DNA from 2 places in the Kitasatospora cineracea genome. Region 1 is predicted to be linked to the other one. Evidence: riboswitches for the same ligand, from Rfam matches in the RefSeq annotation. Region 1 holds a riboswitch; the other holds the start of a gene.

Evidence for each region. A riboswitch is a leader RNA that binds a small molecule or an ion and turns the genes downstream of it on or off. The one in region 1 is predicted to bind S-adenosylmethionine.
Region 2: it holds a riboswitch for S-adenosylmethionine, as region 1 does, so the genes downstream of both, EDD39_RS15050 (aminotransferase class V-fold PLP-dependent enzyme) here and thrC (threonine synthase) in region 1, are expected to answer to the same signal.

The regions. Positions count from the first base shown of each region.
Region 1 covers NZ_RJVJ01000001.1:953,781-961,017, forward strand. The annotation lists gene groL (chaperonin GroEL) at 1-766, opposite strand, end outside; gene EDD39_RS04155 (cold-shock protein) at 1,079-1,285, opposite strand; gene EDD39_RS04160 (MoaD/ThiS family protein) at 1,868-2,146, opposite strand; gene thrC (threonine synthase) at 2,189-3,469, opposite strand; SAM riboswitch class I at 3,487-3,614, opposite strand; gene EDD39_RS04170 (glucosyl-3-phosphoglycerate synthase) at 3,753-4,751, shown strand; gene EDD39_RS04175 (alpha,alpha-trehalose-phosphate synthase (UDP-forming)) at 4,852-6,321, shown strand; gene otsB (trehalose-phosphatase) at 6,561-7,237, opposite strand, start outside.
Region 2 covers NZ_RJVJ01000001.1:3,298,853-3,306,089, reverse strand. The annotation lists gene EDD39_RS15070 (NYN domain-containing protein) at 1-1,238, opposite strand, end outside; gene EDD39_RS15065 (hypothetical protein) at 1,419-1,685, opposite strand; gene EDD39_RS15060 (rhomboid family intramembrane serine protease) at 1,835-2,638, shown strand; gene EDD39_RS15055 (Lrp/AsnC ligand binding domain-containing protein) at 2,635-2,916, shown strand; gene EDD39_RS15050 (aminotransferase class V-fold PLP-dependent enzyme) at 2,918-4,282, opposite strand; SAM riboswitch class IV at 4,330-4,447, opposite strand; gene trpD (anthranilate phosphoribosyltransferase) at 4,614-5,687, opposite strand; gene EDD39_RS15040 (DNA-binding transcriptional response regulator) at 5,819-6,244, opposite strand; gene ctaE (aa3-type cytochrome oxidase subunit III) at 6,550-7,170, shown strand.

The sequences.
Region 1 (7,237 bases):
CCTCGCCCTCGACGTCCTCGGCGATGATGACGAGCGGCTTGCCGCTCTGCATGACCTTCTCCAGCAGCGGGAGGAGGTCCTTGACCGAGGAGATCTTGGAGTTGGCGATGAGGATGTACGGGTCCTCGAAGCTCGCCTCCATGCGCTCCAGGTCGGTGGCGAAGTAGGCGGAGATGTAGCCCTTGTCGAAGCGCATGCCCTCGGTGAGCTCGAGCTCCAGGCCGAAGGTGTTGCTCTCCTCGACGGTGATGACGCCTTCCTTGCCGACCTTGTCCATGGCCTCGGCGATGAGCTCGCCGATCTGGGTGTCGGCGGCCGAGATGGAGGCGGTGGAGGCGATCTGCTCCTTGGTCTCCACGTCCTTGGCCTGGGCCAGCAGCTGGTCGGAGACGGCGGCGACGGCCTTCTCGATGCCGCGCTTGAGGGCCATCGGGTTGGCGCCGGCGGCGACGTTGCGCAGACCCTCGCGGACGAGCGCCTGGGCGAGCACGGTGGCGGTGGTGGTGCCGTCACCCGCGACGTCGTCGGTCTTCTTGGCGACCTCCTTGACCAGCTCGGCGCCGATCTTCTCGTACGGGTCCTCGAGCTCGATCTCCTTGGCGATGGAGACACCGTCGTTGGTGATCGTGGGGGCGCCCCACTTCTTCTCCAGGACGACGTTGCGACCCTTGGGGCCGAGCGTGACCTTCACGGCGTCGGCAAGCTGGTTCATGCCACGCTCAAGGCCGCGGCGGGCTTCCTCGTCAAAGGCGATGATCTTGGCCATCAGAAGTGGTCCTCCGGGACACGGTCGACTGCTCGGACCAAGGGGTGCCCGCGACGGACGGCCCAGGAGAGCGGGGGTCCCTTCCCCTACCGCTTCCGGGGCCTCACCGGCCCGGTCCGTTTGTCACTCTCACACGGTGAGTGCTAACGCCAATGATTAGCACTCTGGGGTGGCGAGTGCAAGCCCATCGGGGCCCCGCCGACCGGCCGCCGGGCAACCCGCGGGCCGCCCGGAAAGCCCGCAGGCCCGCCCCGGACGCGTCGCGTCGGGGCGGGCCTGCGGGTTTCGGTGCGTGGCGGTCCGCCGGGGCCGTCAGGCGCCGGCGGCGCGGACCATGTCGGCCTGCGGACCCTTCTGACCCTGCGAGATCTCGAACTCGACCCGCTGGCCCTCTTCCAGGGTGCGGTAGCCGTCCATCTGGATCGCGCTGTAGTGGACGAACACGTCCGCTCCACCGTCGACCGCGATGAAGCCGTAGCCCTTCTCGGCGTTGAACCACTTGACGGTGCCCTGAGCCATTCCGAACTCCCCTTGTGCTGTGCTGGCCCTTCAGAGATCCGCAGGACGCGGACCCGGAGGTCTGGAAGACCGGCCTGGGGACTCCCCCCCGTACGGCGCAGCCTCTGTCGCGGCTGAATGTATCCGGATATGCGCCCTCTGCAACAGGCCCAATTTGCGGGGAACCCCGTCGCCCGGCGGGGGATATTTCGGAACGAAAGGCGCATCCGTCGACAATTGCCACGGGACATAACGGACGCGTTGCCGCAAAACGACGAAACAATTCTGACGGCGGCCTGACAGAACAGGCGGAAAGCTCCCCGGCGGACGTCTCAGCGCGCGGAACGGAAGCGAGGCGGAAGCGGGGGCGGAACGGGTTCTGCACGGGCGGAGCGCGGTGCGGAAAACGAGGATTGAACCGGGCCGTGGAGGGGAACGGACCTGACCGGAACTCTACTCCCCCGATCCCGTCGGAATTCCGGCGGCCCGCCGCACCGGAAAACCGCAGGTAACCGGGCCGCCGGCCCCGGCACGCAGCGGGCCGCCGCCCGGTCCGGAAAAGGGAATTCCGGACCGAACGGCGGCTGCGGGAATGCGGGCGGTTCAGCAGCCGCCGGCCACCGCCGGAATGATCGACACCGAGGCGCCGTCCTTGATCTCGGTCTCCAGGCCCTCGGCGAAGCGCACGTCGTCGTCGTTCACGTACACGTTGACGAAGCGGCGCAGCTTGCCGGTGTCGTCCAGCAGGCGGGCGGCGATGCCGGTGTGGTTCGCCTCCAGGTCCGCGATGACGGCGGACAGGGTCGCGCCCTCGGCGGTCACCTCGGCGGCGCCGCCGGTGTAGGTGCGCAGGATGGTCGGGATGCGGACGGTGGCGCTCATGCGGTGCTCCTCGGGGCGTGGGGGGTGTCCTGCGGCTGGGTGTCAGGCGGTGGCGAGGCCGGCGGCGCGGAAGGACTCCAGCGTCGGGCGGATCACGGCGGTCATGCCGGCGTCGGCGACCGCGTCGAGGGTCTTGAGGCCGTCGCCGGTGTTGATGGCCACGGTCTCCTTGGACGGGTCCAGCAGGCCGGTCTCGACCAGCTTCTTCAGCACGCCGACGGTCACGCCGCCCGCGGTCTCGGCGAAGATCCCCTCGGTGCGGGCGAGCAGCTTGATCGCCTCGACCACCTCGGCGTCGGTGACGTCCTCGACCGCGCCGCCGGTGCGGCGGGCGATGTCCAGCACGTACGGGCCGTCGGCCGGGTTGCCGATCGCCAGCGACTTGGCGATGGTGTCCGGCTTGACCGGCTTGATCACGTCGCGGCCGGCCTTGAAGGCGGCCGAGACCGGGGAGCAGCCCTCGGCCTGGGCGCCGAAGATCTTGTACGGCTTGTCCTCGACCAGGCCGAGCTTGATCAGCTCCTGCAGACCCTTGTCGATCTTGGTGAGCTGGGAGCCGGAGGCGATCGGGATGACGATCTGGTCGGGCAGCCGCCAGCCGAGCTGCTCGCAGATCTCGAACGCCAGGGTCTTGGAGCCCTCGCCGTAGTACGGGCGCAGGTTGACGTTCACGAAGCCCCAGCCCTCGCCGGCCGGGTCGCCGATCAGCTCGGAGCAGAAGCGGTTCACGTCGTCGTAGTTGCCGTCGATGCCGACCAGCTCGCCGCCGTACACGCCGGCCATCACGACCTTGCCCTGCTCCAGGTCGTGCGGGATGAACACGCAGGACTTGAAGCCGGCCCGGGCGGCCGCGGCGCCCACCGCGCCGGCCAGGTTGCCGGTGGAGGAGCAGGACAGCGTGGTGAAGTCGAAGGCCCGGGCGGCCTCGATCGCGCAGGCCACCACCCGGTCCTTGAAGGAGTGGGTCGGGTTGCCCGAGTCGTCCTTGATGTGCAGCTGCGCGGTGAAGCCCAGCTCGCGGCCCAGGTTGTCGGCCTTGACCAGCGGGGTCCAGCCCGGGTTCAGGTTCGGCTTGCCGGCCACGTCGGCCGGGACGGGCAGCAGCGGGGCGTAGCGCCAGATCGACGCCGGGCCGGCCTCGATCCGCTTGCGCAGCTCCTCGGCGTCGTAGCCCGCGTAGTCGTAGGCGATCTCCAGCGGGCCGAAGCACTCCAGGCAGGCGAAGCTCGGGCCGAGCGGGAAGCGCGTCCCGCACTCCCGACAGGACAGCGCGGTCGCGGGACCGAGGTCGACGGCGGTGGGTGCGGCGGTGTCAACAGCCATGGTGGCGAGGCCCTTTCTCCTCATCTTCCCCGGAGCGCGGTCGCGTCCGGGACGGAATTGGCACCTGTCCCGCCGGGCCTGCTGGCCGCGCGGGAGGGTTGCCGGGACTTCAACGGGCCGTTCCCTCAGTCCCTCTGGATGAGCTCTGTGAAGTTGTGGTCGTACGCTGCGAGCGACCCCCGGGTGCGAAGGCACGATCGCAATACGAAGACTGTATCCGAAGGCCCGCGCGGACCCACCCCCGCGTCCGACACCCGAGACGAACCGACACAGGGAGCGAGACTTGCCGGAGCAGCCCGAGCCCGGGGTCCTGCCGGAGGTGGCCGACTGGCTGCGCCGCCGATCGTGGACGGCCGCCGACCGGCCGCTCGACCTGCTGCTGGCCGCCAAACGCGCCGCCGGGGCGGCCGGCACCGTCAGCGTGGTGCTGCCCGCGCTGGACGAGGAGCCCACCGTCGGCGAGATCGTCGCCGCGATCCGCACCGAGCTGGTCGAGCGCGTCCCGCTGGTCGACGAGCTGGTGGTGGTCGACTCCGGCTCGCAGGACGGCACCGCCGCCGCCGCGGCCGCCGCCGGCGCCCGGGTGGTGCACCGCGACGCGATCCTGCCCCGGCTGCCCGCCGAACCCGGCAAGGGCGAGGTGCTGTGGCGCTCGCTGCTCGCCACCAGCGGCGCGATCGTCTGCTTCGTCGACGCCGACCTGCGCGAGTTCGACCCGGCCTTCGTCTCCGGCATCATCGGCCCGCTGCTCACCGACCCGGCCCTGCAGCTGGTCAAGGCCATGTACGACCGGCCCTTCGAGGCCGACGGCGCCGTCGTCCCGGCCGGCGGCGGCCGGGTCACCGAACTGGTCGCCCGCCCGCTGCTCAGCCTGCACTGGCCGCAGCTGGCCGGCTTCGTCCAGCCCCTCGGCGGCGAGTACGCGGCCCGCCGCAGTCTGCTGGAACGACTGCCCTTCCCGACCGGCTACGGCGTCGAACTCGGCCTGCTGGTCGACGCGTTGGAGCTGGCCGGGCTGGACGCGCTGGCCCAGGTCGACGTCGGCGTCCGGCACCACCGGCACCAGGACGGCCAGGCCCTCGGCCGGATGGCCGCCACCATCTACCGCACCGCCCTGGAACGCCTGGACCGCACCCACCGCCTCAAGGCCGACCCCGACCTGGTCCGGCCGCTGCTCACCCAGTACACCCGCACCGCCGCGGGCTTCGCCCCCCGCACCCACCCCGTCCCGGCCACCGAACGCCCCCCGATGGCCACCGTCCCCGAGTACCGCGACCGCTGACCCGGGCGCCCGCCCGGCCCTCCACCGGTCCCCCACTGTTCACCCGGCCCGCGCCGCGCCGAGTGGTTTGGTCCGGTGATCGCACGGCAAGGTTGGCTGTATGGCCGATCACGTGTCCGAACGCCCCCAGCAGTCCGGAGCCGCCCCGATCCTGGTGGCCTCCAACCGCGGCCCGGTGTCCTTCCGCACGGAGGACGACGGCACGCTGACCCTCCGCAGAGGCGGCGGCGGCCTGGTGTCCGGGCTCTCCGCGATCGACGACCCGAACGCGGTCTGGGTCTGCGCCGCCCTCTCCGACGCCGACCGCACTGCCGCCCGGCAGGCCCCCGACGGTCGCCTCGACCTGGCCGGCCACGACGTCGGCGGACAGGCCGTCCGAATGCTGGACATCGATCCGGAGACCTTCGCCCGCGCCTACAACGGCGTCGCCAACTCCACCCTCTGGTTCGTCCACCACCTGCTCTACCAGACGCCCGTGCAGCCCGCCTTCGACGCCGCATTCCGCACCGAGTGGGCCGCCTACCGGGCCTACAACGCCGCCTTCGCCGAAGCCCTCGCCGCCGAGGCCGCCCCCGGCGCCGCCGTCCTGGTGCAGGACTACCACCTCTCGCTGGCCCCCGCCCTGCTCCGCGAACTCCGCCCCGACCTGCGGATCGGCCACTTCTCGCACACCCCCTGGGCCCCGCCGGACTACTACCGGCTGCTGCCCGACGACGTCGCCGCCGCCGTCCTCGAAGGCATCCTCGGCGCCGACCGCGCCGCCTTCCTGACCCGCCGCTGGGCCCTCGCCTTCGCCGACTGCTGCGAGGCCGTCCTCGGCGCGCAGGTCGACCGCTCCGAACTGACCGTCACCCACGGCGGCCGCACCACCCGGCTCGGCGTGCACGGCCTCGGCGCCGACGCCGAGTTCCTGCGCGAACGCGCCCACCGGCCCGACGTCGACGAACGCCTCGCCACCCTGCGCGAGGCCGTCGGCGACCGCCGCACCATCGTCCGGGTCGACCGCACCGAACTCAGCAAGAACATCGTCCGCGGCCTGCTCGCCTACCGGCACCTGCTGCGCACCCGCCCCGAATGGCTCGGCAACGTCGTCCACATCGCCTTCGCCTACCCCTCCCGCACCGACCTCGCCGAGTACCGCGACTACACCGCCGAAGTGCAGCGCCTCGCCGGGGAGATCAACGCCGAGTTCGGCACCGCCGACTGGCAGCCGCTCATCCTGCACGTCAACGACGACTTCCCGCGCTCCCTCGCCGCGTACCGGCTCGCCGACGTCGCCCTGGTCAACCCGATCCGCGACGGCATGAACCTGGTCGCCAAGGAGGTCCCCGTCGTCTCCGACCGCGGCTGCGCCCTCGTCCTGTCCCGCGAGGCCGGCGCGTACGCCGAACTCGCCGACGACGCGATCACCGTCAACCCCTACGACGTCATCGCCACCGCCGACGCCCTCGCCGAGGCCCTCGCCATGCCCCCCGCCGAACGCGCCGACCGCACCAAACGCCTCGCCGCCGCCGCCACCGCCCTCCCGCCCCAGCAGTGGTTCCTGGACCAGCTCCACGCGCTCCAGTAGCCGCGCAGAGCGAAACCGGGGGCGCGGGAGCAACTGCTGCGCGCCAGACCCTGCGCAAGCAGGGGCGCGGGGAACTGCGCGGCCAACCGAGCACGCACAGCCGGATCGCCCCGCGGGACAGTGTGTTGCACTGTCCCGCGACCGCACCGACGTGCGACTCCCTCCCCCAGCCCCAAGGGGGGCTGGGAGGTGCCCCCTTCGCGCAGTCCCCCGCGCCCCCGGCTTCGCGTTCGTCGCCCCTAGCCGCGCAGCAGCTCCGTCAGCCCGTTCAGCAGGTCGACCACCCCCGCCGGCCCGGCGACCAGCAGGTCGGCGCGTTCGGCGAGGGCCGCGACCGGGGGTTCGCCGGTGACGGGGCCGCTGCAGACGAGCAGGCCGGGGTGGCCGGCTTCGCGGCGGCGGCCGATCTCCGCGTAGGCGGCGAGGTCGCCGAGGTCGTCGCCGGCGAAGAGGACCGGGCCCGCGTCCCGTTCGGCGAGGAACTCGTGCAGGGCGGCCCCCTTGTCGACCCCGGGCGGCCGCAGTTCGAGGACCATCCGGCCGGGTTCGACCACCAGTCCGTGCCGCCCGGCGAGTTCGTCGAGCGGGCCGCGCAGCCGTTCCAGCAGCGCGTCCGGTTCGGGGGCGCGCCGGGTGTGGACGGCCAGCGCGCGTTCCTTGTCCTCGACGAAGGTGCCCTCGGGCACGTCCAACCCGGCGAGCAGCGACGGCAGTTCGCCCCGGACGGCGGCCACCCCGGGCGGCGGCGGGGCGGCGGTGACGGCGTTGCTGCGGGCGTCCCAGCGTTCGGCGCCGTAGTGGCCGAGGACGGTGAGGTGTTCGAGGCCGGGGGCGGCGGTGAAGCCGCCGTACGCGGCGGCGGTCGCGGCGGGCCGTCCGGTGACCACGACGACCGCGCCGACCAGCGGGGCCAGCG
Region 2 (7,237 bases), 2.3 Mb from region 1:
TCGTCCGCGGTCTCCCCGGTCCGGCTGAACCGCACCCGCACCCCGCGCGGCGGCGCCATGATCACCGGCACGTCCAGGTCCTGGCCGTCGAACACGCAGGTCACCTCGGCCTGGGTGCGCTGGGCCAGCATCGCCAGCCCGCCCAGCAGCCTCAACCGCTGCTGCTCCAGGGGCAGTTGCGGGTACCCGGTCTTGGTCACGTTGTAGCCGTCCACCACCAGGTGCACCTGCGGGATCGCCAGCAGCTGGTCCAGCAGCGCCGGGTCGTCCTCGGCCAGGCCGCGCCGGGCCACGTCGTGCGGCGAGGCCGAACCGGGCTCGACCGCCTCCACCAGGTCGGCCGGGCGCAGCGCGGTCACCGGCAGCGCCAGCTCGCGCTGCAGGCCCTGCGCCGACTGCAGCACGCTGTCCAGCAGCAGCCGCAGCCGCATGTCCTCGACGCTGCGGCCCTCCCGGGCGGTGCGCCGCCCGCTCTCCACCGCGGCCTCCAGCTCGGCGATCCGGTGCCGCAGCCGCCGGGCCTCGCTCTCGGCGGCGCTGCGCTCGGCCGCCGCGGCGGCCCTGGCCGCCTCCAGCTCCCCGGCCAGCCGACGGCTCTCGGCCTGCGCCCGGCGGGTGTCCGCCTCCAGCGAGCGGACCTTCTTGCGCAGCGACTCCGCCTCCTTGCGCACCCCCTCCGCCTCGACCCGGTGCCGCTCCAGCTCGCCGCGGGCGGCGGCCCGGGCCTCGGCCAGCTCCTCCTGGAGCTTCCCGGCCAGCCGGGCGGCCTCGGCGGCGGCGCCCTCGGCGTCGGCCCGCTCGGCCTCCTCGCCGGCCTCCTCGACCAGCCGGGCCCAGCCGGCCGGGCGGACCAGGTAGGCGGCGGCCGCGACGTCCATCGGGTCGGCGGCGGCCGGGACGGTGCCGGTCTCCAGCGCCTGCACCAGGTCGGGCTGGCCGAGCCGCAGCCGTTCGGCTATCCGGACCCGGAACGCCGGGTCCGACTCCAGCGCGGCGGCCAGCGCGGTCGCCGCGTACTTGGCCCGCCGGGCCGGGGTGAACTTGGCGTACGGGCGCAGCGAGGCGGGCAGTTCGCCCGCCGCGATGCCGCCGAGCGCGTCGGAGGCGATGCCGACCACCCGCCGGCGCACGCCCTCGGGCAGGGGGCGCCCGGCCGTCTCCGCGCCGTCGTGCGGCTCCGGGGCCGGGCCGGGCGCGGTCCCGTCCGTGCCCGCGGGCGCGTTCGCTGCCTCCGCCACTGTCCTCGGCTCCGATCCTGGTCCGGGCGGGCCCTCCCGGCGGGTGCCGGGCGGGCGTTGCTGTCCGCCGCTGCTGCTCAATTGTCCCGTCTACCGTGCCGCACCGACAGCACCCCGCCGACGAGTCCGCCCCGCGCCCCCGTCCGGGGCGGACGGGAACGCGGGGCGGTGGGAACTGCGTCAGCCCTGCTGGGCGTCGCCCTCGGCGGGCTCCTCGGCACCGGGACGGGCCACCAGCTCGACCTGGTCGACGGCGTTGCACCAGCGGCAGCGCACCGACTCGATGGTCTCGGACAGCACCTGGGTCTCCTCGACCTTCGACTCGCCGGAGAGGTCGAAGTGCAGGAAGTCGGTCACCCGGGACGAACGGGTGACGTCGAAGCGGGTCAGGTTGCCGCACAGGGTGCAGCGCCAGCGGGTCTCGGCGGTCGGCGCGGCAATGCTCATCAGTGGTCCCTCTCGGCTGGTCCCGGTTCCGGGCCTCCAGCCTATTGCCTGCGGCCGGACGGACGGATCACCGGTCCACAGCCCGGACGCTCACCCGGCCGGCCCAGCGCCCGGTGTCGCGGGTGCGCCCCCGAGGAATGCTGACCGGTATGGTGCTCTCCGCCCCCGCCCGGGCCGGTTCGCCGGCGGCCGAGCGGGCCGCCCGCACCCCGGTCGCCACGTACCTGCTGATCGCGCTGGCCGCCCTGGTCATGCTGCTCGGCCCGTCCGGTCCCAACCCGCTGTACGGCAGCGGCGACGCCCGGGCCTGCGCCGAGCAGCGCTACGAGCACCGCTGGGGCGCCGTCCCGGCCGAGCTGCTGGGCGGCCGCCCCCTGACGGCCGCCCAGCTGTCGGCGCTCCCCCCGGCGGCGCCCGGCTGCGTGCTGCCGGCCACCCCCGGCAAGAGCCCCGAACTGTCGGTGCTGACCGCGCTGTTCGTCCACGCGGGCTGGCTGCACCTGATCGGGAACCTGCTGTTCCTGTACGTCTTCGGTCCGGCCGTGGAGGCCCGGCTGGGCCGGGTCCGCTTCCTGGTCGGCTACCTGGCGATCGGCTACCTGGCCACCTACGGCTACGCGCTGGCCGAGTCCGGCACCCCCGACGCGGTGCGGGCGCTGGTCGGCGCGTCCGGCGCGATCGCCGGGGTGCTGGGCGCGTTCCTGCGGCTGTACCCGCGGGCCCGGGTGACCGCGCTGGTGCCGCTCCTGCTGTTCCTCCCGCTGCGCTTCCCGGCCTGGCTGGTGCTCGGCCTGTGGTTCGTCCTGCAGTCCTGGTCGGTCACCTCCGGCGGCGACGGGGTGGCCTACCTGGTGCACGTGATCGGCTTCGCCACGGGCTGGCTCTTCGCCTGGGCCGCCCGTCCGGCGGGCGATACCCTGGGCGCACCTTCTCGAACAGGAGTTGCTCAGTGATCACCGCGATCGTCCTCATCAACACCGACGTCGACCGGATCCCCGAGATCGCCGAGGCGATCGCCGCCATCGAGGGCGTCAGCGAGGTCTACTCCGTCACCGGCACCTACGACCTGGTGGCCATGGTCCGGGTCCGCAACCACGAGGACCTGGCCGAGGTGATCCCCGGCCGCCTCAACAAGGTCCCGGGCGTGACGAACACCGAGACCCACATCGCCTTCCGCACCTACTCGCAGCACGACCTGGAGGCCGCGTTCTCGCTCGGCCTGGACGGCTGACTCAGCCCTGCCGGCGGGTGTCCGCGACGCAGCGGCCGCCCTCGTTGCGGTAGCTCCACTGCGCGCCGTCGCTGACCAACTCCCCGACCGCGGCCAGGAACCGGTCCAGGTGCTCGACGGGCGTCCCGGCGCCGAAGCTCACCCGGATCGCGTTCAGGCTGCGCTCGCCGGGCAGCGACGGCTCCGGCGCCCCGCACTGGCCGGGGGCCGACTCCTCCCCGCCCAGCAGGGTCCGCACCAGCGGGTGCGCGCAGAACAGCCCGTCCCGGACGCCGATGCCGTACTCGGCGGACAGCGCGGCCGAGAAGTGCGAGCTGTTCCAGCCGCGCACCACGAAGGACACCACGCCGACCCGGTCGGAGCCCTCGCCGAACAGGTTGAGCACCCGCACCTCGGGGATCGCCGCCAGGCCCTCGGTCAGCTTCGCCACCAGCGCCCGCTCCCGGGCCTCCAGCGCCTCGAAGCCCGCCTCGTCCAGCGCCCGGCAGGCCGAGGCGATCGCGTACGCGCCGATCACGTTCGGCGAACCGGCCTCGTGCCGGGCCGGGCCGGTGTGCCACTCGACCGCCACCGAGCCGTCCAGCTCCCGGGCCACCGTCCGGCTCGCCCCGCCGCCGGCCAGGTACGGCTCCGCCGCGTCCAGCCAGTCCGAGCGGCCCGCCAGCACGCCGGCCCCGAACGGCGCGTACAGCTTGTGCCCGGAGAACGCCACCCAGTCGACGCCCGACTCCCGCACCGAGACCCGGTGGTGGGGCGCCAGCTGGGCCGCGTCCAGCACCACCCGGGCGCCGTACCGGTGCGCGACGGCGGTCAGCTCCTTCACCGGCCACAGCTCGCCGGTCACGTTGGACGCGCCGGTCACGCAGAACAGCTTCGGGCCCTGCCCCGCGCCCAGCAGCGCCTCCTCCAGCGCCGCCACCGCCTCGGCGTGCGAGCGCGGCGCCCGCAGGTAGCGCACCGTCAGGCCCTCGCGCCGCCACGGCAGCAGCGAGGCGTGGTGCTCGGTCTCGAACGCGAACACCTCGGTCCCGGCCGGGACCGCCCCCGCCAGCAGGTTCAGCGAGTCGGTGGTCGCCCGGGTGAACACCACCTGGTCCCCGTCCCGCAGGTCCAGGAACTCCGCGACGGTCCGCCGGCTCTGCTCGAACAGGTCGGTGGACAGCTGCGACAGGTACCCGGCCCCGCGGTGCACCGACCCGTAGTACGGCGCGTACGCCGCCACGTCGTCCCACACCCGCTGCAGGGCCGGCGCGCTCGCCGCGTAGTCCAGCGCCGCGTACCCGACCTTCTCCCCGGAGGCCAGCGGGACCTCGACGTCCCCGCCCAGCACCGCCAGCGGCTCGCAGATCTCGGTGACGACAGACATGGGTGCACTCCTCCAGGGGTCAGGACCCCGGAAGTGCACCCACCGGAAGTCCGCGCTTGCCACGCGGACTCATCGCCGCGCGGCCCGGTCCTCACCCAGGGCACCCCGCCACGGACGGAGGGTTGCCGGACAGCAAGCTGGGGCTTGTCGCTGCCACTCATGACCTGCGGAAGACAGTACACGAGACCACCCCGGTCTCAACACCCGTCCACATCCCGATACGGAACCGGCCCCGGCGGCGGCCGGGGAACGGCGGGCCGACCCGGCCGAAGTCCCTTGCGGCCGGGGGCAGTCGGCGCCGGAGCTGCGGACCGGCCGCCCCGGCCCGCCCTCAGGCCCGCGTCGCCTCCGCCCAGCGCTTCAGCAGCTCCCCCGCCGCCCCGGAGTCGATCGCCGCCGCCGTCCGCCCCATCGCCGCCGCGATCTGCTCGACCAGCGGCGCGTCCCCGAGCTCCAGTGCGACCAGCGCGGCCGCGCTGTTGAGCAGGACGGCGTCCCGCACCGGCCCGCGCTCGCCGTTCAGCACCCGGCGCGCGACCTCCGCGTTGTACTCGGCGTCGGCGCCGCGCAGCGCCTCGATCCCGACCAGGTCGATCCCGACCTCGCGCGGGTCGAACTCGAGCTCCGTCACCTCGCCGCCGCGGATCACCCAGACGTGCGAGGTGGTGGTGACGGTCAGCTCGTCGAGCCCGTCGTCGCCCCGGAAGACCAGGCCCTGCGCGCCGCGCCGGGCCAGCACGCCGGCGATCAGCCCGGCCAGCCGGGTGTCGAAGCAGCCGACGGCGTGCGAGGTGACCTTCGCCGGGTTGGTGAGCGGGCCGAGGATGTTGAAGACCGTCGGGACGGCCAACTCGGCGCGCGCCTGGGCGGTGTGGCGCATCGAGGGGTGGAACTTGGCGGCGAAGCAGAAGGTCAGGCCGACCTCCTCGGCCACCGCCGCGACCCGGTCGGCGGACAGCTCCAGGTTGATGCCGAGCCGGCCGAGCACGTCCGAGGAACCGGAGGCCGAGGAGGAGGCCCGGTTGCCGTGCTTGACCACCTTCGCCCCGGCCGCGGCCGCGACCACCGCGGACATGGTGGAGATGTTGACGGTCTTGGCCCGGTCGCCGCCGGTGCCGACGATGTCGACCGCGGGGCCGGGGATCTCCAGCGGCAGGGCGTGCGCGTACATCGCCTCGACCAGGCCGGCGATCTCCTCGACCGTCTCGCCCTTGCCGCGCATGGCGATCAGGAAGCCGGCCACCTGGACGGGGCTGGCCTCGCCGCTCATGATCCGGTCCATCGCCCAGGCGGTGTCGGCCTGGCCGAGGTCGTTCCCCCGCAGCAGCGAGCTGAGCAGGTCGGGCCAGGTGCGGACCACCTGCGCGGGGTCGCTACCGCCGTTCGCAGAGTGCGCGTTCACCATGGCTGACTCCAGCTCTCGTCATCGTCCCGGAGGGATCCCAGAGGAATGACGTCAGCCTATCGAGGGAGCGGGGACGGCCGCCCGGGGTTGCCGTCCCCTTCTCTCCAGTTGAGACGCGGTGGTGGGACGGCTCAGCGCCCGGCGGGCGCCCGCCGGGCCAGCCGGGCCCGCAGCAGCGCGGTCGCGGCGTCGGCGAGGGCGACCGGGTCGACGGGGTGCGAGATCGCGGCGTCGGCCCGGCTCCAGGCGGCGAGCCAGGAGTCCTGCGGCCGGCCGATCACCACCAGCACCGGCGGGCAGCCGTAGATCTCGTCCTTCAACTGCCGGGTCAGGCCCAGCCCGCCGACCGGAGCGGCCTCGCCGTCCAGCACGCACAGGTCGATGCCGCCCTTCTCCAGGGCGCGCAGCACCGCGGGGGCGGTGGCGCACTCCAGGTACTCGAGGGCGGGCACGTCCGCGGCGGGCCGCCTGCCGAGGGCGAGGGTCACCTGCTCACGGGTGTTGCGGTCGTCGCTGTAGACGAGAACGGTGAGCGTCTCGTCGGAGTGCTGCGCCATGGCCCCTGCTTCCTGGTGCTCGTCCTCTTATATGTGTGCCCACGCCGGGCGGCCCCGACCGAACGGCCCAGTGTGACCCGGACCACGTCCTGGGACGGATGCTACTCCCGCGCGCCCGTCCTGCGGAGACCCCGACGCGATCTCGCTCAAGCCGCCGCGCCCTGGACTCACCCCGCCGGCCCAGTACGCTCACCCGGTCCGAACAACCGTCAGAAAACGGGCGGTGCGCGAGGCGGGCATACCTCACGCACCGGACACTCCGAGGGACACCCCCCGGCGTGAAGACGGAATAAGGGACCGACATAATGTCCGTCGTGGCGACAGCAACAGCAACAGAAACCGGACACGCGCACGGAGCGGTCAACAGGCCGAACCTGGTCAGCGTCGGAACCATTGTCTGGCTGAGCTCGGAGCTGATGTTCTTCGCGGCCCTGTTCGCGATGTACTTCACCCTCCGCTCGGTCAAGGGCGCCGAGTTCTGGCACGAGAAGGCCCATGCCCTCAACGTGCCCTTCTCCTCGGTCAACACCACGATCCTGGTGCTCTCCTCCCTCACCTGCCAGCTCGGCGTGTTCGCCGCCGAGCGCGGTGACGTGAAGAAGCTGCGCTCGTGGTTCACGATCACCTTCGTGATGGGCGCCATCTTCATCGGCGGCCAGATCTTCGAGTACACCGAGCTGGTCAAGAAGGACGGCCTCTCGCTGTCCTCGGACCCGTACGGCACGGTGTTCTACCTGACCACCGGCTTCCACGGACTCCACGTGACGGGTGGTCTGATCGCCTTCCTGCTGGTCCTCGGACGGACCTACGCGGCGCGGCGCTTCACCCACGAGCAGGCCACCGCGGCGATCGTGGTGTCGTACTACTGGCACTTCGTCGACGTCGTGTGGATCGGCCTGTTCGCGACCATCTACCTGATCAAGTAACAGCCGCCCCGCCCCTGACCCCGCGTCACGTCGACGCGTGGGAGTCGGGGGCAGGCTGCTGCCGACC